Regions from separate parts of the Pseudomonas sp. PB3P13 genome, predicted to be linked through region 1. Evidence: riboswitches for the same ligand, from Rfam matches in the RefSeq annotation. Region 1 holds a riboswitch; each other region holds the start of a gene.
What was found. Region 1 has a riboswitch for cobalamin ahead of ACYZT1_RS13315 (CbtB domain-containing protein). Riboswitches for the same ligand answer to the same signal wherever they lie in the genome.
Positions count from the first base shown of each region.

Region 1 (10,632 bases):
CCGAGCGCGGCCGCCAGGACACTGTGCACCATCTGCCACAGGGTGGGCGGTTTGTGATATGCTGGATCGTCCATAAGTCCCTCGTCCCGTGTGGGTGAAGCGTCAGCATAGACAACTCACCCAAGACTGGCGCTCCCACAGGGCGGTGCGTTGGCCACAAAATTGTGGCCAATGGAACAGGTTAGTTGTCGTAACCCAGGTTCGGCGCCAGCCAGCGTTCGGTCACACTCAATTCCTGACCCTTGCGCGACGTATAACTGTGCACCTGGTCCTTGTCGATTTTGCCGACGGCGAAGTATTGCGCCTGCGGATGAGCGAAATACCAGCCACTGACCGCTGCTGCCGGGAACATCGCGTAGTGCTCGGTGAGGAACACGCCGCTGCGACCTGCTTTCATCTCACTCGCTTCAGGGTCGAGCAATGCAAACAGTGTCGACTTCTCGGTGTGATCCGGGCACGCCGGGTAGCCCGGAGCAGGGCGGATGCCGGTGTATTGCTCCTTGATCAGCGCTTCGTTATCGAGCGACTCGTCCTTGGCGTAACCCCAGTAATCCTTGCGCACCTGCTGGTGCAGCCACTCGGCGCAGGCTTCCGCCAGGCGGTCGGCCAAGGCCTTGACCATGATCGAGTTGTAATCGTCGCCAGCGTCCTGATACGCCTTGGCCACTTCTTCGGCACCAATGCCGGCGGTGGTGATGAAGCCGCCGACGTAGTCAGTGATCTCGCTGTCTTTGGGGGCCACGAAGTCCGCCAGGGAAAAGTTTGGCTTGCCGTCGGTCTTGATGATCTGCTGGCGCAAGTGATGCAGTCGGGCCAACGGCTTGCCGTCGTCGCCATACACTTCGATATCGTCGTCGCGCACCTGATTGGCTGGCCAGAAACCAAAGACTGCGCGGGCACTGATCAGTTTTTCGTCGATCAGTTTGGCGAGCATTTCCTGAGCGTCGGCGTACAGCGCGGTGGCGGCTTCACCGACCACTTCGTCCTGCAGGATGCGCGGGAATTTGCCGGCCAGGTCCCAGGAAATGAAGAATGGCGTCCAGTCGATGTATTCAGCGAGGACTTTCAGGTCGATGTTGTCGAGCACTTTGGAGCCGGTAAACGTCGGCTTGACCGGCGCGTAGGTGCTCCAGTCGAATTGCGGCTTCTTGGCAATCGCCACCGGGTAGCTCAGGCGCTCGGTGCGGGCACTGCGGTTGGCGGTGCGTTCGCGCACGTCGATGTAGTCCAGACGGGTTTTTTCGACGAAGCCGGCTTTCAATTCTTTCGACAGCAATTGCGTCGCCACGCCGACCGCGCGGGATGCGTCGGTGACATAAATAACCGCGTCGTTGCTGTACTTCGGCTCGATCTTCACCGCCGTGTGCGCTTTGGAAGTGGTGGCGCCGCCGATCATTAACGGCAGATGGAAATCCTGACGCTGCATCTCGCGCGCGACGTGGACCATTTCATCCAGCGACGGTGTGATCAGACCGGACAGGCCGATGATGTCGCACTTCTGCTCCTTGGCCACCTGGAGGATTTTCTCCGCCGGCACCATCACGCCCAGGTCGACAATGTCGTAGCCGTTGCAGCCGAGCACCACACCGACGATGTTCTTGCCGATGTCGTGCACATCGCCTTTCACCGTGGCCATCAGGATCTTGCCCTTGGCTTCCGGCTTGTCGCGTTTTTCCAGCTCGATGAACGGGATTAAATGTGCCACGGCCTGCTTCATCACGCGGGCGGATTTGACCACTTGCGGCAGGAACATTTTGCCGGCCCCGAACAGGTCGCCGACGATGTTCATGCCGGACATCAGCGGGCCTTCGATCACTTCGATCGGGCGGGCGAACGACAGGCGCGATTCTTCGGTGTCTTCGACGATGTGCGTGGTGATGCCTTTGACCAGCGCATGCTCGAGGCGCTTGTTGACCTCCCAGTTGCGCCACTCTTCGGTTTCGGCTTCCTTGACGCTGCCATCGCCCTTGTACTTGTCGGCGATGGCGAGGAGGGCGTCGGTGCCTTCAGGGGTGCGGTTGAGGATCACGTCTTCGACGGCTTCGCGCAGTTCCGCCGGGATCTGGTCGTAGATCTCCAGCTGACCGGCGTTGACGATGCCCATGGTCAGGCCATTACGGATCGCGTACAGCAGGAAAACCGAGTGAATCGCCTCGCGGACCGGGTTGTTGCCGCGGAACGAGAACGACACGTTGGACACGCCGCCCGACGTCAACGCATATGGCAGTTCATCGCGGATGTAAGCACAGGCATTGATGAAGTCCACGGCGTAGTTGTTGTGTTCTTCGATACCGGTGGCCACGGCGAAGATGTTCGGGTCGAAAATGATGTCTTCCGGCGGGAAGCCGACTTCGTTGACCAGAATGTCGTAGGAGCGTTTGCAGATTTCTTTTTTGCGCGCTTCGGTATCGGCCTGACCGGCTTCGTCGAACGCCATCACCACTACGGCAGCGCCATAGCGCTTGCACAGCCTGGCGTGGTGAATGAACTGCTCGACGCCTTCTTTCATGCTGATCGAGTTGACGATGCCTTTGCCCTGAATGCACTTGAGGCCGGCTTCGATGACTTCCCATTTCGACGAATCGATCATGATCGGCACGCGGGAGATGTCCGGCTCCCCGGCAATCAGATTGAGGAAGGTGACCATCGCCTTCTTCGAATCGAGCATGCCCTCGTCCATGTTGATGTCGATGATCTGCGCGCCGGCTTCGACCTGCTGCAGTGCAACTTCAAGGGCTTCGGTGTAGTTGTCTTCGCGGATCAGGCGGGCGAATTTGGCCGATCCCGTGATGTTGGTGCGCTCGCCGACATTGACGAACAACGAGCTGCGATCGATGGTGAACGGCTCCAGGCCCGAGAGGCGGCAGGCCTTGGGGATGTCCGGGATTTCACGCGGTGCGTAACCGGCCACGGCTTTGGCGATGGCTTCGATATGGCCCGGCGTGGTCCCGCAGCAACCGCCGACGATATTGAGGAAACCGCTTTGAGCGAACTCTTCGATGACCTTGGCGGTTTCCGATGGCAGTTCGTCGTATTCGCCGAATTCGTTTGGCAGGCCGGCGTTGGGGTGCGCGGAAACATGGGTGCTGGCCTTGTTCGACAGCTCTTCGAGGTACGGACGCAGTTCGCTGGCACCGAGGGCGCAGTTCAAGCCGACCGAAATCGGTTTGGCGTGCGCCACTGAGTTCCAGAACGCTTCGGTGGTCTGGCCCGACAAGGTGCGGCCGGAGGCATCGGTGATGGTCCCCGAAATCATGATTGGCAGTTCGATGCCCAGTTCTTCGAACACCCCTTGCACGGCGAAGATCGCGGCTTTGGCATTGAGGGTGTCGAAAATGGTTTCGATCAGAATCAGGTCGGCGCCGCCTTCGATCAGGCCTTTGGTGGCCTCGGTGTAGTTCTCCACCAATTCATCGAAGGTCACGTTGCGATAGCCGGGATTGTTGACGTCCGGCGACAATGAGCAAGTGCGGCTGGTCGGCCCGATCACGCCGGCGACGAAGCGCGGCTTGTCCGGGGTCTCCAGTGTCTTGGCGTCGGCCACCTTGCGCGCAAGGCGTGCGCCTTCCACGTTCAGTTCGTACGCCAGGCCTTGCATGCCGTAGTCAGCCAGCGAAACCTGGGTCGCGTTGAAGGTGTTGGTTTCAAGAATGTCGGCGCCGGCATCCAGGTAGGCTTTCTCGATCGAGCCGATCACGTCCGGGCGGGTCAGCACCAACAAGTCGTTGTTGCCCTTGACGTCGCTCGGCCAGTCGGCGAAGCGTTTGCCACGGTAATCCTGCTCTTCGAGCTTGTAGCTCTGGATCATCGTACCCATGCCGCCGTCGAGAATCAGGATGCGCTCTTTGAGGGCGTGCTTGAGAGCTTGAAGGCGAACACTGCGATCGGACATTGGGACTACTCGAAAAGACCATGACGAAGGGGCGGGATCATAACAAACCTGTGCGGTTTTTGAGCATGGTGCGTTTTTGCATGAATATCGCTCATGTTGAGGAAGGCACTGTCTCGATCCGATCGAAGAGGGGTGTTGGACATGAACTGCTGCTTCGGGAGTCTTTCAATCGACCTTTGAACACTGCCCGGTGTCGGAGGCTATGGACACCGCCGATCCTACAGAGATCTGCGGGAATTCGCGGACCGACTGGGAGCCATCAATGTTGATTTCAGTACAGGCATTGCGTGCACTCGCAGCCTGGACGGTGGTTTGCCACCATTTCATGCAGATTTTTTTCGACTTCAAGGCCCACGGGCCGATTGGTCAGCTGTTTATCGACAAGGGCGCGGTGGGCGTCGACATTTTCTTCGTCATTAGCGGTTTGGTGATCTTCCTGTCGACCGAGGGCAAATCGCTGCCGCCCGGACGTTTTCTGCTGTATCGCTTGTTCCGCATCGTGCCGGCGTATTGGTTGTACACGGTGCTGATGGCGTTGCTGGTGGTATTCGCCCAGCCGTTGGTGCCGGATCAGACGGTCAGCTGGTTACATTTCCTGCAATCGTTGCTGTTTATTCCTACCGCGAACCCGGGCGGCTACGGGATTTATCCGACGCTCAATGTCGGCTGGACCCTCAACTACGAAATACTATTCTACGTGCTGTTTGCCTGGGCGCTGTTGTTCCGCCTGCAAGCGCGCCTGCTGATCGTCGCGGCACTGCTGTTTGCGGTATGTCAGGCGTGGACAGGCTACGGCTGGATCAGTCAGTTTTATCGTTCGGACATCGTTTATGAGTTCCTGCTGGGGATCGCCATCGGCATGATCTACCGGCGCGGCTGGATCAAACCTGGTTTATGGCTGCCATTGTTGAGCATTGGCGTGGCAGTGCTGGCGATTTATCACCTGCCGCCGCAGCCGCGATTGGTGACCTGGGGATTGCCCAGCGCGGTGCTGGTGATGGCCTGCATGTCGCTGGAGCGTTTTTTCGAGCACAGTCGCTTGTTCAAGCTGTTGGGCGATTGTTCCTACTCGGTGTACCTGATGCATGTGTTGGTGCTGTCCGCAGGTGGATTCATCGCACAGCGTTACGAGGTGAATCCTTACGTGATGTTCGCTGTGTGCGTGGCGACGATTGGTGTGGGGTCCTGGGCCAGTTATATCTGGGTGGAACAAAGCAGCTATCGGTGGCTTAAATCCCGCGTTGATGGCCAATCCTCTGAGCGTAGTGAGCTTGCGCTTTCCCGACAAAAATACTAGGACTTTGTCCCGCGCGATGATTGGCGTAAACTGCGCCCAAGCCTGCGAGGAGTTTCCATGACCGCTATTACCATTACCGACGCCGCTCACGATTACCTGGCTGATCTGCTCTCCAAGCAGAACACCCCGGGCATCGGCATCCGCGTTTTCATCACCCAGCCTGGCACCCAGTACGCCGAAACCTGCATTGCCTACTGCAAGCCGGGCGAAGAGAAACCCGAAGACACCGCGCTGGGGCTGAAAAGCTTCACCGCTTACATCGATTCGTTCAGCGAAGCCTTTCTGGACGACGCGGTGGTCGACTACGCCACCGACCGAATGGGGGGGCAGCTGACCATCAAGGCGCCAAACGCCAAAGTACCGATGGTCAACGCCGACAGCCCGGTCAACGAGCGTATCAACTATTACCTGCAAACCGAAATCAACCCGGGGCTCGCGAGCCACGGCGGTCAGGTCAGCCTGATCGATGTGGTTGAAGACGGCATCGCCGTGCTGAAGTTTGGCGGTGGCTGCCAGGGCTGCGGTCAGGCCGACGTTACCCTTCGCGAAGGCATCGAGCGCACCTTGCTCGAGCGCATTCCTGAATTGAAGGGTGTCCGCGATGTGACGGACCATACGCAGAAAGAAAACGCCTACTACTGAATAAGGTGTTCGCTGCAGAAACCAAAAAACGGCAACCGTGAGTGCCGTTTTTTTATGGGTGCCCGGTTACCCATGGTCCGCTGTGGCGAGTGAGCTTACTTTGGCAAGTGAGCTTACATGTGGCGAGGGCTTAACTGTGGCGAGGGGCTTAACTGTGGAATGAGGCTCGTCTGTGGCGAGGGGGCTTGCCCCCGTTGGGCTGCGAAGCAGCCCCATTCTTTTCGCCAGCCAATGCCCGCCAGCAGATCATGCGACGGCTTCGCCGCCGAACGGGGGCAAGCCCCCTCGCCACAGGAAGCGGTCTTACCACAAAGGTGTGTTTTGCTTATGGCCTGAAAAGGTGCGCATGCCCGACGCGGTACAGCGACGATTCGCTGAACTGATCACTGCCCAGCACCCGACCCACCAGGATCAACGCCGTGCGGCGGAACCCTTTGGCTTTTACCTTTGCCGCAATGTCGGCAAGGGTTCCCACCACCCAATCCTGATCCGGCCAGGTTGCCCGATGAACCACCGCGATGGGGCAGTCCGCGCCATAGTGCGGCAGCAATTCGAGCAGAATCTTATCAAGGTGATTGATCCCCAGATGGATCGCCATGGTCGCGCCATGCTGCGCCAGACGGCCCAACTCCTCACCGGCCGGCATGGCCGTCTTGTCGGCGTACCGCGTCAGAATCACGCTTTGCGACACGTCCGGCAGCGTCAGCTCAGCCCCCAGCAGCGCCGCACACGCGGCGGTGGCGGTAACGCCGGGAATGATCTCGAACGGAATGTCGAGCTCGCGCAAGTAACGTATCTGTTCGCCGATGGCGCCGTACAGACCCGGATCGCCGGAGTGTACGCGGGCGACGTTGTGACCTTGGGCATGCGCGCTCTTGATCAGCTCAATGATCTGTTCCAGGTGCAGCTCGGCGCTGTTGACCACTTGTTCAGCCTGATGACCTTCGAGTACCGCCGCCGGTACCAGCGAGCCAGCGTAAATGATCACTGGGCAACTTCGGATCAGCCGCTGGCCTTTGACGGTAATCAATTCCGGATCGCCGGGACCTGCGCCAATGAAATAGACGGTCATCGTCGGTTCCTGTCAAAAAGAGGGCGGCAGCGCTTCAGATGAAGAACGCTCATGATCAAAAAGCGGATTTTCAGGTTTTTTAAGCGGCGCCTGCCAGGGCGAGCGTGGCTTGTGCGTATTTTTGCCGGCAAATCAGCAGCTTCGCCGGAGCCTGAGTCAGCTGTTCGGCCAAGGCGAGCGCTGCACTTTCCGCTACGCCGTAGCAGCCAGTACGCTCGAACGCGATCTGTGAACGGTGACTGAGTTGCAGTTGGTAGCCGGCCAACTGTTCGCTACTGAAAGACATCAAGGGCAACCCCAGTTGCTCGGCCAGTTCGATCAGGCCCGCTTCCTCACGCTTCAAATCGATAGTGGCCAACGCCTTGATCTGATGAAGCCCGATCTGGTGCGCTTGCAAGGCCTGATCCAGCAGTGCCCGCAATGTGCTGAGCGGGCAGCCGCGCTGGCAGCCCAGGCCGACCACTAATGTCGGCGCCGCGCCGGCATTTGTCATGTGTCGTACGGACCCGCGCTGTTGCGGCGGAACAACCCTGCGCTGATCAAGCCCAAGGCCAGCCAGAACGCGACATTGGTGAGTTGTGATGCAATTTTAAACTGCGTTTCCAGCGTTTTGGGGGCGAGCATCGAATGCACCTCCGGCTGCGGCGCGCCGATCACATGCGGTACGGCAAGGATCGCCACGCCGAGGATTTTCATCAGCCAGTGACGGCTGAACACAATGAACGCGATGCCAACTGCCGTGGACGCAGCGGTGCCGATCCACCAGACCTGGCGCTGGGCCAGATCGGCTGCGGCCGTGCCCGGCAATTCCGGTGGCAGGCCCAGGGTCGGCGCGAGCACGAAGGTGGCATAACCGGCCAGCCCCCAGAGCAGACCCTGGGCGGTTTGGGTTGGCGCGCGCAGGGTATAAAGACCGGCGAGCATCAACGCGAAACCGACAGCGACCACCAGGTTGCCACCGGTGGTGGACAGCACGCGCTGCCAGCCGTCTTCCGGTTCCCAGGCTTGGGCGTCGTGAGTGTGTGCGGCAGCACCGGCAGTGTGTTCGTGCAATTCAACAGCAGCCGGTTCGGATTTTTCGTACGTCTCGGCCTGGGTAATCAGTGGCGAAACCCAGAAACTTTGCAGAAGAGTCAGCAACAGGGCCGCCAGCAGTCCGGAAAAACCTGCGGTTTGCGCAATACGCTTGATCATGTCAGCAGGTCTCAATGGCACGGAAAGGCAGCGCTGTGGCGGGTATCGTGGGCGGCGTTGTGCACGGCCTGGATGTGCGAGAAACCGGCGAAATACACCAGAGAGATGCCAAGGATCGATGCGCAAAGGGCAGCGGCCAGGCGTTGGGTCAGGGTTGTGGTGGTGCTTTTCCCGGCAGTGCTGCCGGTGCTGCTGATGATCGACATGGCGCATCCCTCTGGGCTGTCAGCGGGTGAATGGAGCGCATGAAAAACCCCGCGAATCAGGCACGCAGAGGCTCGAACAGCGCCCGCCCACCGCGGGTTTGTCATTCGGCGAGCGTGATGCTCACCGTGTGCTGCGGGCCGGTCTCCGGGCTCACGAGGGGTTTGGCGTCAACCGGAACCTGCAAGCATCACCTTCCCATGCCGACTATCCGGCACAGTGGATTTGACGCTTCGCTCGCTTACCGTTGCGGGGGCAGCACCGGACTGACATGGCTCTGAGTAAAGCACATGATTCACCGGTTTCCCGTTTCACCCTGTAAGGGCACCCGTAACTAGGCGTGTAGGAGAGCATGGGCGGGGGTTGGGCGTCAATTGGCATGGGTTCTCATCTTTGTGGCGAGGGGGCTTGCCCCCGTTGGGTTGCGAAGCGACCCCATCATTCTTCCAGACATACCGCGCAAGCAGGTCTGACGACGGCTTCGCCGCCGAACGGGGGCAAGCCCCCTCGCCACAGGAAAATCCTCATCACAGGCAAGCCCTTCAATACAGGCAAGTCCCCTGACCACAATCGTCGGCGACCACTCCCGAACATTGACCCGCCCCAAGACCATGCGTAGCCTTGCGTGTTCGAGGTTCTTCGGCGGCTGCCGAAGCTAAGAAGGGAACGCGGTCAATGCCGCGGCTGCCCCCGCAACTGTGAACGGTGCTGTTTGCTGCCACGCCACTGCAGGTCCTGTCCAACGGATCCGCGGGAAGGCGCAGCGAACGCTGGGCCCAACGCCCGGCACACCGTCAGCCAGGAGACCTGCCTCGATACAGATTCTCACTACAACCGGGCGGGGTGATCCGGTGGCGAACTCTTCCGCGCGCGTGCGTCGCTGCGATTGTCGTCCCGTATGCCCGCCACCTTGCGTTAGGGCATCCGATGAAAACACTGGCCAAACTTCCCGTCACCATCGTCACCGGTTTCCTCGGCTCGGGCAAAACCACCTTGCTGCGGCACATGCTCGACAACGCCCATGGCCGCCGCATTGCGGTGATCGTCAACGAGTTTGGCGAACTGGGCATTGATGGCGAAATCCTCAAGCAATGTTCCATCGGCTGCACCGAAGAAGAAGCCAACGGCCGTGTCTATGAACTGGCCAACGGCTGCCTGTGCTGCACCGTTCAGGAAGAATTCTTCCCGGTCATGCGGGAGCTGGTCGCCCGTCGCGGCGACCTTGACCACATCCTCATCGAGACCTCCGGTCTGGCCCTGCCCAAACCCTTGGTGCAAGCGTTCCAGTGGCCGGAAATCCGTAGCGCCTGCACGGTGGACGCGGTAATCACCGTGGTCGACAGCCCGGCCGTGGCCGCCGGTACTTTCGCGGCGTTCCCGGATCAAGTCGATGCCCAGCGCAAACTCGACCCTAATCTGGACCACGAATCGCCGCTGCATGAATTGTTCGCTGATCAACTGGCGAGCGCCGACCTGGTCATCCTCAACAAGGCCGACCTGATCAGCCCTCAAGACCTCGCCCGCGTGCGCCTGGAAGTTGCCGAAGAATTGCCGCCCGCCGTCAAAGTCATCGAAGCCAGCAGCGGCCGCGTGCCACTGGACGTACTGATCGGCCTCGGCGCCGGTTCTGAGGAGCACATCGACAGCCGCCACAGCCATCACGATCATCACCATGTAGGCGAAGACGATCACGATCACGACGCCTTCGACTCCATCTCGATCGAACTGCCGCAAGCCGACGAAAGCCTGCTGCTGGATGCGCTGACGCAACTGGTGGTCAAACACGGCATCCTGCGCGTGAAAGGCTTTGCGGCGATTGCGAACAAACCGATGCGCTTGCTGATTCAGGGCGTGGGCACGCGGTTCGACAAGCATTTCGACCGCCAGTGGGGCGCCGACGAAGTGCGCACCACGCGCCTGGTGCTGATCGGTCAGGAACTCGACGCCGCCTTGCTTGAAGCGCAACTGCGCGCTGCGCTCAGCGTTTAAGCCATGCACCTGCTCAGGACCCAACCCGGCGGCTTTGTCTCGGATGACAACATAGCCGACCTTGGCCAGACGCCCGCCGAACTGGTGATCCTGTGCAGCGGTGACTCCAGCCTTGCGTTGCTCGCGGAAGCGGCGCGGCAATTGCCCGATGATTACCCGAGCGTGCGCCTGGCCAATCCGATGCAGGTGCAGAATCATGCGTCAGTCGATCTGTATGTCGATCAAGTGCTGCGCCACGCCAAGGTCATTCTGATTTCCCTGCATGGCGGCATCGGTTACTGGCGCTACGGCATCGAACGACTGGTAGGGCTGGCCGCGCGCGGCGTGCAGCTGATTCTGGTG
Region 1 is NZ_CM142702.1:2,863,711-2,874,342, forward strand. It holds gene ACYZT1_RS13280 (DUF2970 domain-containing protein) at 1-74, opposite strand, end outside; gene metH (methionine synthase) at 182-3,892, opposite strand; gene ACYZT1_RS13290 (acyltransferase family protein) at 4,155-5,189, shown strand; gene nfuA (Fe-S biogenesis protein NfuA) at 5,247-5,831, shown strand; gene cobM (precorrin-4 C(11)-methyltransferase) at 6,157-6,903, opposite strand; gene ACYZT1_RS13305 (cobalamin biosynthesis protein) at 6,983-7,396, opposite strand; gene ACYZT1_RS13310 (CbtA family protein) at 7,393-8,097, opposite strand; gene ACYZT1_RS13315 (CbtB domain-containing protein) at 8,109-8,303, opposite strand; cobalamin riboswitch at 8,423-8,648, opposite strand; cobalamin riboswitch at 8,917-9,130, shown strand; gene cobW (cobalamin biosynthesis protein CobW) at 9,229-10,290, shown strand; gene cobN (cobaltochelatase subunit CobN) at 10,294-10,632, shown strand, end outside.

Region 2 (10,632 bases), 500 kb from region 1:
GACCCGGGCAAGGCCGAGCGTCAGTTGGGTTGGCGCGCGACTCGGGATCTGGACGAAATGTTGAAGGACGCATGGCGCTGGCAGTGCCAGAACCCTCGTGGGTACGAAGCGGCAGCGTGGGTGAGTTAAACCCGTAGCAGCTGGCGCAGCCTGCGCCAGCTGCTACAGCGCGTGGGCGTGAGGCGTGCATGGACGCAGATTTCTACGAAGTGAAAAAATTGGCATTTACGCAAACGAATCAAGCCCCGCACTGGCGGGGCTTGACAGGTGTCACGCGGCATCAAGACTTACGCGCGCCACCGCCGGAGCTTTGACCTCCTTTTTTGCCTGCATCCGAGGCTTTCTGTTTGTCGTCGGCGAAATTGCCGCCGCGACCGCTGCCTTGTCCGCCGCTGCCCGAAGTGCCACCCGAAGCCTGACCGCCTTTCTTGCCGGCTTCAGAAGCTTTCTGCTTGTCATCGGCGAAATTTCCGGTGTTTTTATTTCCGGTATTAGCCATTTTCGTTCACCTCTTCGTTGCTGGAATCGAGCACGGGGCTCGTTTAATTCCGAGGGCTCGACCGCTCGAAAGTTTGATCCGATTCCAGCTCTCAGACGAGCGGACATGGGTCGCGATTCAACCTCAGCCCAGCGACGTATCAAGGAACATCATCACGCCGAAACCAAGCATCAATCCCAGCGTCGCAGGTGTTTCATGACCGTTACGGTGAGTCTCGGGAATCACCTCGTGGGAGACCACAAAAATCATCGCACCCGCTGCCAGACCCATCGCCACGGGGTAGCCCAACGCAAAGCCCGACGAAATGCCCAGGCCGATGATTGCACCCAACGGTTCCATCAAGCCCGAACCAATAGCGACCAGTGCCGCACGAATCGCGGAAATGCCAGTGACCCGCAATGCCAGCGCAATGGCCAGGCCTTCCGGAATGTCCTGAATGGCAATCGCAGTCGTCAGTGGCAGCCCGACTTTCATGTCACCGCCAGCGAAACTCACACCAATCGCCATGCCTTCCGGCAGGTTATGCAAGGTGATCGCCAGCACAAACAGCCAGACCCGGTTGAGCCGCTGAACATCGGGCCCGCGGCGTCCGCTCTTGTGGTGTTCATGGGGCACAAAGCGATCCAGCCCGACCATCAACGCCACACCCAGCGCCATGCCGAACACCACCACGGCGGCTGCCACCATCTTGTTGCCGGTGATGGTTTCTGCGGCAGCAACGCCTGGAAGAATCAAGGAAAAAGAGCTCGCCGCCAGCATCATCCCGGCAGCAAAGCCGAGCATGGTGTCCTGGGTGCGCACCGCCACATCACGCAGCACCAACGCCAACACGGCGCCCAATGCCGTCGCACCAAACCCTGCCGTGCCACCGAGGATTGCATAGCGCAGCACCTGCGGATTGGACTCAGTCAATGCGCTGTAGCCACTGAACAACAACAGCAGTGTGACAACCGTCAAGGTCAACCAGAACAGAACGCCCGGCCAGCTGCCGCTCCTGGCCATTTCGAGCCATGAACGTGATGGGTCTGCACCCGACGAAGCTGGGTCTGACATAAAAAAACCTCCTACCGGCCGTTGTCCCGCTTGTTGCCTGTTCGTGAGCTGCCTGGCTGCATTTGCCGGGTGATGCGCTGAGCCTCTTGCTCGAAAGACCTGGCGGTCGCGCCGAACAAACCCGACAAATCAATTGAATTGACGGACAAACCTTTGGACTTTGCAATCATTGCCTTGCACCTCTATCAACTGTAGCAACATAAAGGCACCGCACGCCTTGGCGGCGTGCGGTAAACGCTTTACACATCGGTTTTGAGCTGCAGCCCCGAGCCAATATCGGCACCGGTCATTGGATCGCTGTCGGGGTCGGACATGGTGCGGGCTTTCATGTCCATCAACAGTTCTTCTTCGTCGGCACTCAGCTCGACGCTGGCCGAGCCATCGCCGCCATCAACGGCCGGCATTGGATCTTCGACAAACTCCCAATCGTCGCCCTGGTTCCACGGTCCGCGAGTGCTGCCCTCGCCTTGGGACAGGTTGTAGTAAACGTTGGTGAACTCCGGGTTGCCCGGCAACTTGCCTTGCGGGAAGTTCGGCTGGATCGAGTGCAGTGCTTTTTCGAAAGACAGTTGATGCGCGATCTCACGCGTCATGAGAAAGCCCAGCGCTTCTTTCACGCCAGGATCATCAGTGACATTCATCAGACGTTCGTAGACGATCTTGGCGCGGGCCTCGGCGGCGATGTTGGAACGCATGTCCGCAGTAGGCTCGCCAATGGTGTCGACGTAAGCTGCCGACCAGGGCACGCCTGCCGAGTTGGTGAGCGGCGCACCGGCGCCGTACAGGATCTGGGTGATATGCGAATCGTTACCCGCCCCGTTAATGGAACGGTACAGTTCGCCCTCTTCGTCCACGCCTTCGGCCAAACGGCCTTTGGCACCTTTGTTGAGCATGACGATGATCGAACCAACGATCTCAAGGTGACTGAGCTCTTCGGTCGCGATGTCCATCAGCAGATCTTTTCTGCCTGGGTCATCTTCCGCCAACGCCTGGGTGAAATATCGGGAGGCGGCTGCCAGTTCGCCTTGTGCCCCGCCAAACTGCTCGAGCAGCAAGTTGGCCAACCCCGGATTGGGTCGCGCCACTCGCACGGTGTATTGAAGTCGTTTGTTATGAATAAACATGACTGGATCTCCTCAGGCCAAAAGGCACCGACACTCATTCGGGGAATGCCCGAATGCGGTGCCCACAGTCATCTGAAGCACTTGCCCGTTTGAAAATTTTAAAAAGATTGCCGGCTAGCGACGAGTGGCAGGAATCCCGGATTTAATGCCCGGTCGTCGGCGCGTTGCTGTTTGCGTTCAAACTTCTGCAAGCGCCGACTCCTCTATATGACGCGAGTGGCGTATCTGCTCTCTGTAGCAGCCGGCGCAGCCCGCGTCCGCGTTATCGCTGATAGCGGCGGCCATCAGCCTTTGCTTTTGCTCGGATCTGCAGAACGCGGGAAGGTGCGTTCTTCTTCAATGGTGCCGTCTTCGCGATGAATCTTCAGTGACGCGGTTTTGCCGTCGAAGAAGTCGCGAGCCAGTTTGATGATCTCTGCCTTGGTCGACGCCGTCTTCGAGGCCCGTTCCGCGCCTGCCTTCTTCAAGGACCAACCATTGTCGGTTTTAGTGATGTGGTAGCTGTCCATTCGATCTCCTCGCGCATCGAGCGCATTACCGATGTGGTGAGCTGTTGACCGCGGCCTTCGCCATGAGTTTAAAAAGTGGTCGGGCGTTGACCCTGCCTTGGTGTTAAATAGAACGCCTCAGGCTACAGCCCACTCCCTGTCGTGTATTTCAGTGCAACGAGAACCGATATGAACACCTGTTCCAACTACAGCAATGCCCCTTCCGTCAACAAAACACAGGGGTCGACGCATGATTGAGGTTACCGAAGTTTCCATTGCCGAGCTGCGGGCGGCGCTCGAAACCGGCCGCACCACGGCGGTAGAGCTGGTCCAGGCCTATCTCGATCGGATCAATGCCTACGACGGGCCGACCACTGCCACTGCGCTGAACGCAGTCGTGGTCCAAAACCCTCAGGCGCTGGAAGAGGCGCGCGCATCCGACGCACGCAGGGCCAAGGGCGAAACACTCGGCCCGCTCGATGGTATTCCTTACACGGCCAAGGACAGCTACCTGGTGAAAGGGCTGACCGCTGCGTCGGGCAGCCCGGCCTTCGTCAAGCTGGTTGCACATCGCGACGCGTTTACCATCGAACGGCTGCGCGGCGCCGGGGCAATCTGCCTGGGCAAGACCAACATGCCGCCAATGGCTAACGGCGGCATGCAACGTGGCGTCTATGGCCGGGCGGAGAGCCCGTATAACGGTGACTACCTCACCGCGCCCTTTGCGTCGGGGTCCTCCAATGGTGCAGGCACGGCGACAGCGGCCAGTTTCGCTGCATTTGGCCTGGCCGAAGAAACCTGGTCGAGCGGTCGCGGGCCGGCGTCGAACAATGGCTTGTGCGCCTATACGCCGTCACGCGGGGTGATCTCGGTGCGCGGCAACTGGCCGTTGACGCCAACGATGGACGTGGTTGTACCGTTCGCCAGAACCATGGCCGACCTGCTGGAGGTGCTCGACGTGGTGGTGGCGGAAGACCCCGACACCCGCGGCGATTTGTGGCGCTTGCAACCCTGGGTGCCGATTCCGAGCGTCGCCTCGGTGCGCCCCGCTGCTTATCCGCAGCTGGCGGCCGATTGCGCCGCATTGGCCGGAAAACGTTTCGGCATTCCCCGGATGTACATCAACGCAGACCCCGAAGCAGGCACCGCGCAGGCCCCGGGTATCGGCGGGCCTACGGGCCAGCGCATCAACACCCGGCCTTCGGTGATCGCACTCTGGCAAGAGGCCCGACAGGCACTCGAAGCCGCCGGCGCGGAAGTAATCGACGTCGACTTCCCGCTGGTCTCCAATTGCGAAGGCGATCGTCCGGGCGCACCGACGGTGTTCACCCGGGGCCTTGTGTCCAAGGAATTTCTGCACCATGAGTTGTGGGACCTGACTGCCTGGGCCTTCGACGATTTCCTGCAAGCCAACGGTGATCCCCAGCTTAACCGCCTGGTGGACGTCGACGGCCCGCTGATTTTCCCCCACGATCCCGGCACCCTGCCCAACCGGGAAGGCGACCTGGTCGCCGGCATGGACGAATACGTGCGCATGGCCGAACGCGGCATCACGCCGTGGAATGAAATCAGCACGGTGGCGGACGGCTTGCGCGGGCTCGAGCAAACCCGTCGCATCGACCTTGAAGACTGGATGGACAAACTGGATCTGGATGCGGTGCTGTTCCCGACAGTGGCGGACGTGGCACCGGCGAACGCCGATATCGAGCCGGCGTCGGCCGACATCGCCTGGAGTAACGGTGTATGGGTCGCCAACGGCAACCTCGCCATCCGTCATCTCGGCGTGCCGACAGTGACGGTGCCAATGGGGGTGATGGCGGACATCGGCATGCCGGTCGGGCTGACATTCGCCGGGCGCGCCTACGACGACTCCAACCTGTTGCGCTTCGCCTCGGCGTTTGAATCGACAGGCACCAAACGCCTGATCCCGCCGCGCACCCCGCCGCTGTCAGACCGTTGAAAAAAATCGGGACTGGAGTCTTCAGTCCCGATTGCGCAGGGCTACTTGACCAGGCGTTTTTCCCTGGACGGTCGATAACCAAAATAGGCGCTGTAGCATTTGCTGAAGTGGCTGGGCGACACAAAGCCGCAGGCCACCAGCACGTCCACCTGGGACAGGTCCGTGTGCTGCAGCAAACGTCGCGCCTCGGTGATGCGCAGCTCCATGTAATAGCGCTGCGGCGTGGTGCCCAGTTGTTCCTTGAACAAGCGCTCCAGCTGGCGACGTGAACGGCCGGCGTACACCGCAAGTTGCTCCAGCTCCAGCGGCTCTTCAAGGTTGGCGTCCATCAGCTTCACCACTTCACGCAGCGGTGCACTGACGCACACATTTTCCGTCGGTTTGATGCGCCGATAACGCGATTCCTCAAACGCGAGAATATCCTCGATTCCTTCGACCAGCGCCTTGTCGTGCAAGCCTTTGATCCAGTCGAGCGCCATGTGGAAAGCCCCCGAAGGGCTGGATGCGGTTAACCGGTCCCGGTCGATCACATAAGGTTCGCTGGTCACGTGCGTGGATCTGGAAATTTCCGCCAGTGCCGGACGATGCTCGGGATGAATCGCACAGCGATAGCCATCGAGTACACCCGCGCTGCCGAGAAACCACGCGCCGTTCCACAGGCCCGCCAGGATCACGCCCTGTTCGGCGGCCGCACGTATCAACTGATTGAGCTCGTCGCTCGCGTTCAGTTCGGTTCGGTAGCCGCCGCAGATCACCAGCAGATCCAATGCATGGATCGCAGCCGTATCGACGCGCCCGTCGGGGCGGATCACCAGACCGAGGTCGCTGATGACCTCCCGGTCATGCAGGCCGAAGGTGCGTGATGAGAACAGCCCCGGGCGCAGCAGATTGGCCGTGACAATGGTGTCCAGCGCCTGAGTGAATGCGGGCAGCGAGAAATGCTCCAGCAGCAGGAACCCGGTCCGGGTCATGCGGCCCGGCTCGGCAGAATGTTCATTCAGATAGCGGAGGTTTTTGCCCTTCATGCCACCGCTAAATTGACGTCTTTCAATCAAGGTGCGACTCACTCGGCTACATTGACGGACCTGGCTTCAGGCACGCGGCTGAAACGCCATGCTAACCGTAGATCTCCGACAAATATATCAATCCTGGTTCATGACGCCCGCAATGACCCGGATTGTCCGCACTGGCTGGGCAAGACCCGGGCGGCGCTGATCAAGGATCAGTTGCACGGTCAGGCACTGATCCGTGCGTCCGGCGAGCTGTGCACCATCGGCCGCTGACGCCATGCCTTCGATATCGTGCCACCACCAGAAAATTCCGGACCATTGCGGCGCTTGATCGACTACCATGCCTGCTGCCGGTTCCCCAACGGGATTAATAGGGAATCCGAGGTGCCTTGCCAGGCATCAAACGGAACTGCCCCCGCAACTGTAGATGCCGAGCCTGCTCCTGAACTGCCACTGGGATGATTCCCGGGAAGGCTGGAGCCAGGCGACGACGCATCAGTCAGGAAACCTGCCGGCCAAGCAAATCACTAACCGGCGGGGTGTCCGGGAAGGACATCCTTGCGCCCGGTGTTTGAGCTACAACGGCAGCGATCAACGATGTGTTTCCAGTCCGTACCCTGCTCCCTGTACGGTCACCGGAGATTGCGTCATGCGGCTGTCGCGCCTTGCCACCCTCGTCACTGCCTTGGGATTTTCCACCCTCGCCCATGCAGCCCCGACTCAGTATCCCCTGACGGTTGAAAACTGCGGCAGCACGCTGACCTTTACCCAGGCGCCAAGCCGCGCCGTGACCATCGGCCAGGCCGGCACCGAAATGCTCTACGCCCTGGGCCTGAGTGACAAGGTGGTCGGTACGTCGCTGTGGTTCAACAATGTGTTGGCCCGATATCAACCCGTCAACGAGGGCATCGAACGTCTGGCCGATAACGAGCCGAGCTTCGAGGCAGTGATCGGCAAGCGACCGCAACTGGTTGCCGTGGAGCTGGAATGGATGGTCGGGCCACAAGGCGCGGTCGGCACCCGTGAGCAGTTTCATGAGATGAACATTGCGACCTACCTGATGCCTTCCGATTGCGAAGCCAAGGACAATCTGGTCGGCGCCGACGGCACGCGGCTCGAAGCGTTCCGGGTCGACAGCCTCTACAAAAGCATCAACCAGCTGGCTCAGGTGTTTGACGTGCAGGCGCGCGGTCAGCAACTGGTCGCCGGGCTCAAGGCCAGCTTGGCAAAGTCGGTGGCGACCGCCGCGCAGAACAAGGATTTGCGCCACACCAGCGCCCTGTTCTGGTTCTCCAGCGCCAGCCTCGACATCGACCCTTACGTCGCCGGCCACAAGGGCATTCCCGAGTTCATGCTCAACACCCTGGGTGTGCGCAACGTGGTGACGTCCGACGAAGAATGGCCGACGGTGGGCTGGGAAACCATTGCCAAGGCTAACCCGACCTTTCTGGTGATCGCGCGGATGGACCGCCGTCGCTTCCCTGCCGACGACCACCTGAAAAAACTCGAATTCCTGCGCAGCGATCCAGTGACCCGCAACATGGACGCGGTGAAAAACAACCGCATCATCATTCTCGATGCGATGGCCATGCAGGCCAGCGTGCGCCTGTTCGACGGTCTGGAAACCCTGGCGACGGCCATCCACGGCTACAACCTGGGGCAATGACCGCTATGCTGATTCGCACAGCCCTCGCGGCGCTGACCTTACTGACGGCCGTTATTGCCGGCGTGGCCATTGGTGAAACCGTCATTGAACCGGGCGTGGTGTTTCAGGTGCTCGCGAACAAACTGTGGGCCGCCGGCTACGTGCTCGACCCGATCGATGAAGGCATCGTCTGGAACTACCGCCTGACCCGCGCCCTGGTCGCCGCTGCCTGCGGCGCCGGGCTGGCAACCTGCGGGGTGATTTTGCAATCGTTGCTGCGCAACCCCTTGGCCGATCCATACCTGCTCGGTATTTCCGCCGGCGCCTCGACGGGGGCGGTGTTGGTGGCGCTGTCCGGTTTGGGTGCCGGGCTGGTTTCGCTGTCGGTTGGCGCGTTTGCCGGCGCGGTGGCGGCATTCGCGGTGGTGGTGTTGCTGGCGCGGGCCAGTGGTGCGCCGGGACGGACCGGGCAGATTATTTTGGCGGGTATCGCCGGCTCGCAATTGTTCAATGCACTGACCGCTTTTCTGATCACCAAATCGGCCAGTTCCGAACAGGCCCGCGGCATCATGTTCTGGTTATTGGGCAATCTCAGCGGCGTGCGTTGGCCATCGGTGTGGCTGGCGGTGCCGGTGGCGCTGATCGGTTTTCTGATTTGCCTGTGGCACCGCCGTGCACTGGACGCGTTCACCTTCGGCGCCGACTCGGCGGCTTCGCTGGGCATTGCGGTGCGCCCGGTGCAGTTTCTGTTGATCAGTTGCGCGGCGCTGGTGACGGCGGTGATGGTCTCGATTGTCGGTTCCATCGGGTTCGTCGGGCTGGTCATTCCCCACGCAGCGCGGCTGTTGCTGGGCACCCGGCACGCCCGTCTGCTGCCGGCCAGTGCGCTGGGCGGTGCGGTGTTTCTGATTGCCGCCGACATCCTGTCGCGCACGCTGATCAAAGGTCAGGTCATCCCGGTTGGCGTTATCACGGCGCTGGTCGGCGCACCGGTGTTTGCCGTGATCCTGGTCGGCCGGAGAAATGCCCGATGAACGCCGTCCAGCCTGTTGTCGACACAGTGCTGCGGTGCGAAGGCCTGGGCTTTAATGTGCGCGATGCCCGCTTGCTGCAAGACATCCACCTGGATGTGCGGCGTGGCGAAACCCTGGGAATCGTCGGGCCCAATGGCTCGGGAAAATCCACACTGCTGAAATTGCTGGCCGGTGTGCGCGCACCCGGACGGGGCGCCATCTACCTCAATGGCCAGGCCTTGAAAACAGTGGCGCGGCGAGCGATTGCGCAAACCCTCGCAGTCGTCGAGCAACAGGCGGATACGCTGGACGCCATCAGCGTATTCGACGCCGTCGCCCTCGGTCGAACACCCTGGTTATCAGCCTTGCGCCCGTGGTCGAGCGAGGATGACGCCATCGTTCGGCAGGCGCTGCGCGATGTCGATGCGGCTCACCTCGAAAGACGCACCTGGCATAGCTTGTCCGGTGGCGAGCGTCAACGCGTGCACATCGCCCGCGCGCTGGCCCAGCGTCCGCAGATTCTGCTGCTCGACGAGCCGACCAATCACCTGGATATCCAGCATCAACTGGCAATTCTGCACGTCGTGCAGTCGTTACCGGTGACCACGCTGATTGCCTTGCATGACCTGAATCAGGCGTTGAGTTGCGATCGTCTGGCGGTGCTGGAACGCGGGCGTCTGGTCGCCCTGGGCCAGCCACTGGACGTGCTGACGCCGCAGCGTTTGCGCGAAACCTTTGGCGTGCAGGCGCACTACCTGCTCGACCCGTTCGACGGCGCGCGGATTCTGCGGATGGCCGGCCTGAAGCCGGTGTTGAAGTGAACAGCGCTGCCCTCCCCCTCGCGGGAGAAGGCAGGCACTCATCTCAGGAGTGATTGATGTCCCGGTCCTTGGTTTCCGGCAGGAAGAAGATCCCGAGCACCGCCGTCATCAACGCGATCACAATCGGGTACCACAAGCCGTAGTAGATATCACCCGTGGCGGCGACCATTGCGAACGCCACCGTCGGCAGGAATCCGCCGAACCAGCCGTTGCCAATGTGGTACGGCAGCGACATCGAGGTGTAGCGAATACGCGCCGGGAACAGCTCCACGAGCCAGGCCGCGATCGGCCCGTAGACCATGGTCACGTAGATCACGAGGATGGTCAGCAGCAACAGCACCATCGGGTAGTTGGTCTTCGCCGGGTCGGCTTTCTCCGGGTACCCGGCCTCTTTGAGCGCGCCACCGAGAGTAGCGACAAAGGCGTCGTTGCGGGCTTTGAAGTCGGCGCCCGGCATGTCGGTGCCTTCGAAGCTGGAGACCACCTTGTCGCCAATCCGCACTTGCGCGACCGTGCCCGCCGGCGCTTCCTCGTTCTTGTAAGGGATGGCCTTCCTGGCCAGTTGCGTTTTGGCGAGGTCGCAGGAGCTGGTGAATTTGGCCTTGCCCACCGGGTCAAACTGGAACGAACACTGGTTGGGGTCGGCGATCACCGTCACCGGGTTCTTCGCCTGCGCAGCGAACACGTCAGGGTTACCGTACTGGGTCAGCGCATGGAAGATCGGGAAGTAAGTCAGCGCCGCCAGGATGCAGCCGGCCATGATGATGCCTTTGCGCCCGATACGGTCTGACAGGCTGCCGAAAATCACGAAGAACGGCGTACCGATCAGCAACGAGCCGGCGATCAGCAGGTTGGCCGTTTGCGCGTCTATCTTCAGGGTTTGCAGGAGGAAGAACAGCGCGTAAAACTGCCCGGTGTACCACACGACTGCCTGGCCAGCGGTGCCGCCGAGCAACGCCATGATGACGATTTTCAGGTTGTCCCAGCGGGCGAACGATTCCGTCAGCGGTGCCTTGGAC
Region 2 is NZ_CM142702.1:3,364,779-3,375,410, forward strand. It holds gene galE (UDP-glucose 4-epimerase GalE) at 1-129, shown strand, start outside; gene ACYZT1_RS15520 (KGG domain-containing protein) at 281-499, opposite strand; gene ACYZT1_RS15525 (ZIP family metal transporter) at 623-1,501, opposite strand; gene ACYZT1_RS15530 (manganese catalase family protein) at 1,792-2,676, opposite strand; gene ACYZT1_RS15535 (DUF2188 domain-containing protein) at 2,961-3,185, opposite strand; gene ACYZT1_RS15540 (amidase) at 3,415-5,124, shown strand; gene ACYZT1_RS15545 (GlxA family transcriptional regulator) at 5,166-6,149, opposite strand; partial or broken gene ACYZT1_RS15550 (chorismate mutase) at 6,288-6,407, shown strand; cobalamin riboswitch at 6,471-6,664, shown strand; gene ACYZT1_RS15555 (ABC transporter substrate-binding protein) at 6,784-7,800, shown strand; gene ACYZT1_RS15560 (FecCD family ABC transporter permease) at 7,797-8,813, shown strand; gene ACYZT1_RS15565 (ABC transporter ATP-binding protein) at 8,810-9,613, shown strand; gene ACYZT1_RS15570 (MFS transporter) at 9,657-10,632, opposite strand, start outside.
Region 2: linked by a shared signal. The riboswitch ahead of ACYZT1_RS15555 (ABC transporter substrate-binding protein) and the one ahead of ACYZT1_RS13315 (CbtB domain-containing protein) in region 1 are both predicted to bind cobalamin.

Region 3 (10,632 bases), 820 kb from region 1:
CGACCAATTCAGCCCGAGTGCCTTCGACATCGGTCAGCGAATCGAGCAGGTAGAGCATGCCGCCACATTCGGCCAGCAACGGTTTCTCAGCCGCATGATGGGCGCGAATCGCTTCGAGCATCGGAGTGTTCTGCGACAACGCCAGGTGGTGCAATTCCGGATAACCGCCGGGCAGATAGAGGCTGTCCGCTTCGGGCAGATGCGCATCGCGGATCGGCGAGAAAAACAGCAACTGGGCGCCCATGGCCCGGAGTACATCCAGGCTCGCGCCGTAGGTGAATGCAAACGCTTCGTCATGCGCAACCGCAATCCGCACGCCGGTCAGTAAGGGCTCGACAGCGATGACGTCTGGCGCAGCGAATTTCACCGCCGGTGGCAGCGCGACTTCGCAACTGCTGGCCAATGCGTTGGCGGCCGCATCGAGGCGCGCATCCAGATCGTTCAATTCGCTGGCCTGGACCAGACCGAGATGGCGACTGGGCAATTCGATCCCTGTCTCCCGGGACAACGCGCCGTACCAGCGCAAACCTTCGGTCAGGCTGCCTTCGAGCAACTGCGCGTGGCGCAGGGTGCCGACGCGATTGGCCAGGACGCCGGCGAACGGCAAGTCCGGCTGATATTTCGCCAGGCCCAGCGCCAGGGCACCGAATGTCTGCGCCATAGCCGTACCGTCAATAACCGCGAGTACCGGCACACCGAAGTGCCGCGCCAGGTCGGCGCTGGACGGCGTACCGTCAAACAGCCCCATGACCCCTTCGATCAGAATCAGGTCGGCTTCGGCGGCGGCTTCCCACAACAGCCGACGACTGTCCTGCTCACCGACCATCCACAGGTCCAGTTGATACACCGGCGCACCGCTGGCACGTTCGAGAATCATCGGGTCGAGAAAGTCCGGGCCGCATTTGAACACGCGAACCTTGCGCCCCTGATGACGGTGCAATCGGGCCAGCGCGGCGGTGACGGTGGTCTTGCCCTGACCGGAGGCCGGCGCGGCAATCAGTACCGCCGGGCAATGACGTGGCTGATTCACAGCTCGACGCCCTTCTGCGCTTTGATCCCGGCCTGGAAAGCATGCTTGATCATGCCCATTTCGGTCACGGTGTCGGCCAGTTCAATCATCTCCGGTTTGGCGCCACGACCGGTGACCACCACGTGCTGCATCGGCGGCCGTGCTTGCAGGTCGCTGAGGACTTGATCGAGATCGAGGTAACCGTGCTTCAGCGCGATGTTCAATTCATCGAGCACCACCAGGCCAATCGACGGATCGCGCAGCAGTTGGCGAGAGACTTCCCACGCGGCTTCGGCAGCGGCGATGTCACGCTGGCGGTCCTGGGTTTCCCAGGTGAAGCCCTCGCCCATCACATGAAACCGCACCTGCTCCGGGAAGCGCCGAAAGAACAATTCTTCGCCCGTGCTGTTGCGCCCCTTGATGAACTGCACCACGCCGCATTGCATGCCGTGACCCATCGACCGGGCGAGCATGCCGAACGCCGAACTGCTTTTGCCTTTGCCATTGCCGGTCAATACCAGCAGCAAGCCGCATTCGTTCGGGGAGTTGGCGATGCGTTCGTCGATCACGGCTTTTTTGCGCAACATGCGCGCCAGATGACGTTCGTCACGATCAGGGGAATCGGTCATGGGGAGCTCTCCGTTGAGACTGGATAACGGCGGGCAGGCACAAGAATAGACGGCAAAAAGCCTGGCATCGCCCACCGTGATGCCGCTGGATGAATCAGGCCGGTCTCCGGGCTCATGAGCGGCGTTTGCCAGACTGCGCGCCTTCCCATGCCGGTTTCGACACAGTGGCTCAAGACGCAGTGTTCACTCATTTACCGTTGCGGGGGCAGCGCCGGGATTGTGCAGCGCACTCACCGGTTTCCCTGTTTCACTCCGTCGGCCATGGCCACAGAGCACCTGAAACAAGCGGCGAAGGTTAGAGGGTTGGGGGTGGAGCGTCAATTGAAGCCGGGAGGCAACGGGCTAAAAAACTGCCCCCGGCCCATCTGCTGTCGCCGATCTTGTGCCACACTTCAAGCAGTGATATCAAAGAGCCACATCTACCCCATTACAATAACAAGGGTGAGCCACATGCAAGGCATGATCATCAGCAATCCAAAACTGGAATTCCTGCGCCCGGCGCTCGAACGCTGGTTCGATTGCATCGACCGTTTCAACGCCGTGCGCGGCGATAACGACACGCCGTACTGGCATGACGAAAAAGCCAACCTCAGCGTGCTTTCAGCTGCTGCGTGGATGGCGGAAATGGTCACGCTGCAGCAAACACCCACCCGTAAACAGCACGAAGAAGGTGAGCGCAACGCTCGCGCCGACTTGCTGATCGCCACGGGCGAAGAGCGCGCCTACCTTCAAGCGTCACAACGCTGGCCTAAGGTCAACAGCCTGAACCTGACGCAGGCACTGGCCGATATCACCAGCGACGCAAGGAAAATCAGCTACGCCAGCGACCTGAAACTCGGCTGTCTTTTCGTCGCACCGCAAAAATCCCAGCACAGCGCCACCCCGGAAGAACTCCAGGACATGCTCGACGATTTGCAAAAAGAACACACCTGCGCCGTCGCCTGGTATTTCCCCTACGCCTACCGCAAGTTGCACAACGAGGCCGGCAACTATCACCCCGGCATTGCGCTGTTGCTCAAGGAAGCGCGAGGCTGATCGGTTGAACCATCGCGGGTTTGCGCTTCTCTATTGATCAGGTCACTGCATTCATAGGGAAGATCAGCATGCGCAAGCCCCAGCTCGCTCTCGTCATCGCACTCGCCGGAGGGCTCGCGGCCTGTGGTGAAACTTCTACCTTGCAGGTGTCCGACGGCACTGGCCCGTCACCGAAATTGCCGGAACCGAACAAGACGTTGATACCGACGGTGAACATCGCTCCAGCGATCGGCTGGCCCGCAGGTGCCAAGCCCGTCCCGGCAGCCGGAACACAAGTGGCGGCGTTTGCCGAAGGCCTGGATCACCCGCGCTGGCTCTACGTGCTGCCCAACGGTGACGTGCTGGTGGCCGAAACCAATGCACCGCCCAAGCCTGACGACAGCAAAGGCATCAAGGGCTGGATCACCGAGAAAGTCATGGGACGCGCCGGTGCCGGCGTGCCCAGTCCCAACCGAATCTCACTGCTGCGCGATGCCGATCACGATGGCGTTGCCGAAACCCACACGGTGTTTTTGGAAAACCTCAATTCACCTTTTGGCATGACGCTGGTCGGTACGGACTTGTACGTCGCGGACACGGATCGCTTGCTGCGGTTCCATTACCAGGCTGGCGAAACGGCGATCAAGTCGCAGCCAATCAAAGTCGTCGACTTGCCGGGCGGCACCCTGAATCATCACTGGACCAAGAATGTCATCGCCAGCAAGGATGGCAGCAAGTTGTACGTGACCGTGGGCTCCAACAGCAACGTCGGCGAGAACGGCATGGATCAGGAGGAAGGTCGTGCGGCGATTTGGGAAGTCGATCGCGCCACGGGCAACCATCGGATTTTCGCTTCGGGCATTCGTAACCCGAATGGCCTGGCGTGGGAGCCACAAAGCGGCGCATTGTGGACGGCGGTCAACGAACGGGACGAAATCGGCAGCGACCTGGTTCCGGACTACATCACCTCGGTGAAAGACGGCGGATTCTACGGCTGGCCTTACAGCTATTACGGCCAGCATGTGGATGTGCGTGTGACACCGCAAAATCCGGACCTGGTGGCCAAAGCGATCGCCCCGGACTATGCGGTTGGCCCGCACACGGCGTCGCTGGGTTTGACGTTTGCTGAAGGCAATTCGCTGCCGGCGCAGTTCAAGGAAGGCGCTTTCATCGGCCAGCATGGCTCGTGGAACCGCAAGCCGCACAGTGGCTACAAAGTGATATTCGTGCCGTTCGGCGGGGGTAAACCGACTGGACAACCGATCGATGTGCTGACGGGCTTCCTCAATGACGAGGAAAAGGCCATGGGCCGGCCGGTGGGCGTAGTGATTGATCAGCAGGGCGGGCTGCTGGTCGCGGATGATGTGGGTAACAAGGTGTGGCGGGTGTCGGCGGCTAAGTAACTTGGTTTGCGCCACACCATAAAACCCTGTCGCAGCTGGATTCTAAAGGCTGTACTCACTGTGGGAGCTGGCCTGCCAGCGATGGCGTCAGTAGCGCGCCATCGATGCCAGCAGTCAGTCCGCTATCGGGGAGTATCAGATTTTTTGTGTGCGGGCCGGTAATGGCCTGCCGTCAGGCAGGCCGTATTTTTACCAGGTCGGCCTGATAAATCTGTCTCCGTACAGAATTGCAAATTGATTCATTGCACTCTTCCAGTCGTGCGCCGCGCTGCCCCAATTGGCGGTGATGTTTTGTAGTGCCAGCCAGATCAGCTTGGTTGCCGCATCGTCGGTTGGGAAGTGCCCGCGGGTCTTGATGATCTTGCGTAGCTGAGCGTTGATGCTCTCGATTGCGTTGGTTGTGTAGATCACTTTTCGAATGGCGGGCGGGAAGACGAAGAATGGAATTACTCGATCCCAAGCGCGCCGCCAGGCTGCCACTACCGTCGGATACTGCTTGCCCCATGGACCGTTTTCAAAAGCATCCAGCGCCTGTTCGGCCGCTTCGGCGGTGACTGCCTGATAGACCGGCTTGAGCGCTTTGGCCAGTTCCCGGCGCTTATCCCACGCCGCGTAATCAAGGCTATTGCGGATCAGATGAACGATGCAGGTTTGCAACGTCGTCGCCGGAAACACCGCGCTCAAGGCTTCTGGCATGCCTTTTAGGCCGTCTGTTACAGCGATCAGCACATCACCGACGCCGCGTGTCTTGAGGTCGTTGAAAACCTTCATCCAGAACTTTGCACCCTCAGTGTTCTCGATCCAGATCCCCAGAATATCGCGCGTTCCATCGGGCAAAACCCCTAATGCCAAATAGATTGCCTTGTTGCGCACCAAGCCCTCTTCACGGATTTTGACGCGCAGGGCATCAAAGAAAATGACCGGGTACATCGGTTCTAAAGGCCGCTGTTGCCACGAAGTGATTTCGTCCATGACTTCGCTGGTGACAGAGCTGATGAAGTCAGGCGAGACATCCGTCCCATATTGCTCGGAGAGAAATGCACGGATTTCCCGGACAGTCATTCCACGGGCATACATGGCGATGATCTTGTCGTCGAAGCCGGTGTACCGCCGCTCGTGTTTCGGAATCAGAATGGGTGAAAAACTACCGTCTCGGTCGCGGGGAATATCCAGCCGCAGCGGGCCGTCACCGGTCAGAACCGTCTTAGCGCTTTTCCCATTGCGCTGGTTGGTTTCATCCTCGGGGCGCTGCGCGCCCGGCGGATAGCCCAGATGATGGCCGAGTTCGGCGTTCAAGGCTCGCTCGATCAGAGCCTTCTTGAACGCCGCAGACGCATCCTCGATGGCTTCAGCGGTCATCGGCCCGTCAGCAAACTGCTCGAGCAGCTCTTTCGGTATTTTTGGTAATTCTCGCAACGCGGGTTTCTTTTTGGTTGGCATACATGCACCTCTTGCTCATGTTATGCCCGAACACAAAATTTCTGACAGTCCCCGCTATCGCGAGCAGACTCGCTACCACAGGAGGTGCGCTCTACCGCTTGCGACACAACGTCAAACCATCGCCCAGCGGCAACAGTGACAAATCAAACCGCGCATCATTCTTCAAAGCCAGATTGAGCGCCTGGATGGCGCGGGTGTCGGCACTCTCGGAATTTTCCTCAAGTACCCGCCCGCTCCACAGCGTGTTGTCGAATATTGCCAGACCGCCAACCCGCAGCAGGCGCAAAGCGTGTTCCAGATAGCTCGGGTAATTGGCTTTGTCGGCGTCGATGAAGATCAAGTCGAAATGCTCAGGCTGATCAATTTGATCCAGCGTCTGCAGAGCAGGCGCGAGGCGCAGATCGATTCGAGCGTTTACTCCGGCTTCCTGCCAATAACGCCGCGCGATGGCGTTGTAATCCCCGGGCATGTCACAGCAAATCAGCGAGCCGTCTTCGGCCAATGCTGCCGCCATGCACAGGGCGCTGTAGCCGGTGAAAGTGCCGATTTCCAACAGACGCCTGGCGCCAATCAGTTTCACCAGCAACGCGAGAAATTGTCCCTGCTCCGGCGCCACTTGCCAGCGGGCCATGGGCATCGCCTGGGTTTCGTCGCGCAAACGCTTGAGCAACGGCGTTTCCCTCAAGGAAACGTCGAGCAGGTATTGGTAAAGAGTGTCGTCGAGATTGAGCGTGCGAGCGGTCATGACAACCTCTGCAGATTAAGGATTGCGCGCCAGGTGCTCAGGTTGCAAAACGCGCTTGGCGCTGAGGTATGCCTTTTGCCAATAAGCTTTGGACAAACTGTCGAGCTTGACCGTGCCGCCCGTGGCGGGCGCATGCACAAAGCGGCCTTCGCCGACGTAAATCCCGGCGTGGCTGACTTGTGAGCCGCCGTTGGTGGCGAAGAAAATCAGGTCACCGGTCTGCAGGCCCTCCTTGCCGACGCTGGCGGCCTGCATGGTGATCATCTCGCGAGTCGTGCGCGGCAGGGCAATGCCGGTGACGTCGCGGTAGACGTAACCGATCAGCCCGCTGCAATCAAAACCTGAGTCCGGGGTGTTGCCGCCCCAGCGATAAGGCGTGCCGACCAGGCCCAGCGCGCGGAACAGCACGTCTTGAGCTTCGGGTGAAAAATCCTGGGCAGGTGCGAAAACGATGGGCGCGCGGATCACCGGCGCGGGCGGCGGTGTACGGCTTGCGCAGCCGCTTAGCAGCGCGGCGAAGATCATGATTGCGAGGCGGGCCGACGGGGTCATGTGCAGAACATCCTGATCTGGCTGCGGCTTTTTCCACCGTAATGGCAGAAAAGAAAACCGCGAGCGTGGAGCGCAGGCGGTTCGCCATCAATATTAGATCGGATTCTAGCGGCTACGCGACAAACTTCAAGTAAGACTTTAACTTCGCCTTACAAACTGTCCGCCTACTCGATTGCCGAGAGGCATTTTTCGCTACCGAAGTCGCGATTACTTGCGCGCCGTGACCACGGTTGGGGCCATTGCGAGGGCGCGTTTGGCCTCAATGAAAGTCTTGCTCCAGTAGCTGTCGCCCAGGTTATCGACCCGCACACCACCGCTGCGGCGGCTGCTGGAGTGGATGAACTGGTTATCACCCAGGTAGATCCCGGCGTGACTGACACGACCGCGACGACCATTGGTCGCGAAGAACAGCAAGTCACCCGGCTTGAGATTGCCGCGCGAAACCAGCGGGGCATCAACGTTGATCATTTCACGGGTTGAACGCGGCAGGTTCAGACCGGCCTCTTCGCGAAACAGATAGCCTATGAAACCGCTGCAATCGAACCCGGCTTCGGAAGTGCCGCCGAAACGGTAACGGGTACCGATCAGGGACATGCCGCGTTCGAGGATGCTGTCAGCCAGAACCGGCAGCTGATATGACTTGCCATCGGTAAAGCTGGCCAGTTCCTTGTCGGTCGCCAGTTCCTGCTGATCGAGCGCTTGCTGGAAAAGTACCGAGGAGGATTGGGCTGTAACGGAGTTTCCAACCTGCTGCCGGGGGGCCTGCTCAACCACTGGAGAGTGGGAGGCGCAACCGAACAGAAGGGTGACGAGTGCGAGAGGCACGAGGGGTGCAAAGCGATTTAGCATGGGCACGACCGTGGCTGATAGTTGTAAAAGAGCCGAGACTATGCCCGCTATCATCCTCATTTGCAAATTCAATCGAACTTTATGTGACTTCCCGGTTCTCGCTCCACATCTAAGCGCTACACCCTCATTTAGACCGTTCGCAGCCTGCAGCCTGTAGGAAAGCGGGCTTTTTGGCGCCTGAAAACTGCCGAAATTCTCGCAGAATGGGCGCCTACCAGCCCAAAGTTTCTTTCAGAAATGGAATAGTCAACTTGCGTTGGGCTTGCAGTGACGCCTGGTCAAGCCGTTCCAGGAGTTCGAACAGCGCACTCATGCTGCGAGTTCCACGGGTCAGAATGAAATGGCCCACTTCGTCGGTCAGGTGCAGGCCGCGACGGGATGCGCGCAACTGCAAGGCACGCAATTTGTCTTCGTCCGACAGCGCACGCATCTGGAAGATCAGTGCCAGGGTCAAGCGAGATTTGAGGTCTGCCAGCTTCACCGGCAATTCCCGAGGTGAAGTCGAGGCCGCGATCAGCAGGCGCCGACCGCTGTCGCGCAGACGATTGAACAGATGGAACAATGCTTCTTCCCAGTCAGCACGACCGGCAACCGCCTGCAGGTCATCCAGGCACACCAGTTCGTACTGTTCGAGGTTATCGAGGATTGCGATGCCGCGGTCCAGCAACTCAGCCAGCGGCAAGTACACCGCAGGCTCACCCAACTGCTCGAACCGCAGGCAAGCCGCCTGCAACAGATGCGTACGCCCTACCCCGTCCTTGCCCCAGAGATAAATCAGGCTTTCCGTCCAGCCGGCGTCGGCTTCGCAAAGCCGCTCGACATAGCCGAGTGCAGCGGCATTCGCGCCTGGGTAGTAGTTGATAAAGGTGGCGTCGTCACGCAGACGCACACCTAGGGGCAGCTGAATCGGTTTCATCCTGACTGAACGGTTCCAATGGAGCCGCTAGTGGCCTCTGTGTAAAGTTTGCGAAGTTTATACCCGTGACGCTGGCCGCACAATGCGACAGACCGCAAGCAAAATCAAAGGTTTGCGTAATTTGCTGCGCTTTCATGACAGTTTCTCTGGTGGTACCCGGATCACCGCGCACCTGATTCGGTCAGGCCCGGGATTTCACCGGGCTGACAGAGCACCCTGGCGACTGACCTTAAAGCTCGGGCCCCTCGGCACCGCTGTAGATTTCCGAATCCTTGTACAAATCATGCACATGACGCACCAGCACCATGATCACTGCAGCCACCGGCAGCGCCAGCAATACGCCGGTAAAACCGAACAACTCCCCACCGGCCAGTATCGCGAAAATCACCGCTACCGGGTGCAGGCCGATTCGGTCGCCGACCAGCAGAGGCGTCAGTACCATGCCTTCCAGCGCCTGGCCAACCATGAACACTGCGACAATGCCAATCATCGGATAGAGATCCCCTCCGAACTGAAACAGGCCGGCAATCAACGCCGCGCCAATGCCGATGACAAAACCCATGTACGGCACGATGGCCGCAAGACCTGCAATCAGGCCGATCAACAGCCCCAGCTCCAGGCCGACAATCATTAAACCGGCGGCGTAGATGATGCCCAGCGCCACCATCACCAACAGTTGCCCGCGGATGAACGCGCCCAGTACTTCATGACATTCGCCGGCCAGCGTGACGATGCGTTCCTCACGGTCCCGCGGCAACAGGCTGCGGATCTTGGCCATCATCAGGTCCCAGTCCCGTAGCAGGTAAAAAGCTACCACCGGGATCAGGACCAGGTTCGCCAGCCAGCCGATCAATGCCAGCCCCGACGCTGTCGCCTGACTCAGCACCACGCCGACAATGTCCGTGGTCTGCCCCATGTGTTCACTGATCGCCGCCTTCAGCTTGTCGAACTTCCAGAAACCATCTGACAGACCAAATTTGGACTGTGCCCATGGCAAGGCGCTGTGCTGCAACCAGTCGAGCATCTGAGGCGCCAGCTCATACAGGCGGATCAACTGCTTGGCGAGCATCGGCACCAGCACCAGCAGCAGCGCTGTAAATATCAAGGTGATCAGCGCAAACACCGCCACCACCGACCAGGTGCGGGACAGACCGGCTTTTTCCAGCCGATCCACCAGCGGGTCGAACATGTAGGCCAGAAGCAGCGCCACCAGAAATGGCGTGAGAATCGGATGTAACAGCCAGATGAATGCGCAAAGCAGGACCACCCCACCGAGCCAAAACCAACGCCGCGTATCGGCCATGTACAACTCCTGCTTATATAAGGAAATAATCTACCAACGGTAACGCAATTGCGGTCTCACGACCGGTGTCGGTGCTACGACGGGTGCCACGCTGCCGTCTACAGGCTGAACCGGTGCAACCGCCGCAGGTGCTTCACCGGCTGGCACTTCTTGCAATTTCGCCAGCGACAATTGCGCACGCAACTGTTCTGCACTGCCATTGACCCGATAGAGAATGCGATCGCCGTCGACACTTTGCAGGCGCCCGCGAAACGGTTCGAGCAAGCGCCCCAGTGTTGCATACCGCTCCAGATTCATACCTTGCACTTCCAGCAATTGCTCCCCGGACGCTCCCGGCTTGACCACAAAACGCGGTGCCAGCCGTTGATTGACCGCCAGCATGACCGCATCGGCCAGTGCCGCTTGATCAACGCCTTCAACACTGCCCGCTTCTTTTTTGTCGCCGAGCCACAACTGCCATTTGGCCTGCCACTGGCCGCCCTCTTCACGGGCATGCACCGCCAGCAAGGCATCAGCATTGTAACGGTCTGATGCGTCGCGTAACGGCGCAGGGTCCGCGCCTTCCAGATTCGGCGCGGTGGCCACCAACTGCTCGTTCAGGTCGGCCATCGGCAAGCGCAGTGGCAGACCGCGATGCTGAGCCGCCCGAAGTAGCGATGCGGCACTGGCCTGTCCGTCACCCACCAAGCTCGAACCCTCGGTGGAATCATTCAACCACCAGCTCAGGATCGACGGCCGATTCGCGCCCCACAGCGACAGACCGGCACGACGC
Region 3 is NZ_CM142702.1:3,685,494-3,696,125, forward strand. It holds gene ACYZT1_RS16970 (cobyrinate a,c-diamide synthase) at 1-1,030, opposite strand, end outside; gene cobO (cob(I)yrinic acid a,c-diamide adenosyltransferase) at 1,027-1,638, opposite strand; cobalamin riboswitch at 1,719-1,933, opposite strand; gene ACYZT1_RS16980 (hypothetical protein) at 2,089-2,673, shown strand; gene ACYZT1_RS16985 (PQQ-dependent sugar dehydrogenase) at 2,742-4,055, shown strand; gene ACYZT1_RS16990 (IS256 family transposase) at 4,245-5,495, opposite strand; gene ACYZT1_RS16995 (O-methyltransferase) at 5,587-6,240, opposite strand; gene ACYZT1_RS17000 (C40 family peptidase) at 6,256-6,792, opposite strand; gene ACYZT1_RS17005 (C40 family peptidase) at 7,000-7,641, opposite strand; gene hda (DnaA regulatory inactivator Hda) at 7,853-8,557, opposite strand; gene ACYZT1_RS17015 (AI-2E family transporter) at 8,787-9,860, opposite strand; gene ACYZT1_RS17020 (DUF2066 domain-containing protein) at 9,891-10,632, opposite strand, start outside.
Region 3: linked by a shared signal. The riboswitch ahead of cobO (cob(I)yrinic acid a,c-diamide adenosyltransferase) and the one ahead of ACYZT1_RS13315 (CbtB domain-containing protein) in region 1 are both predicted to bind cobalamin.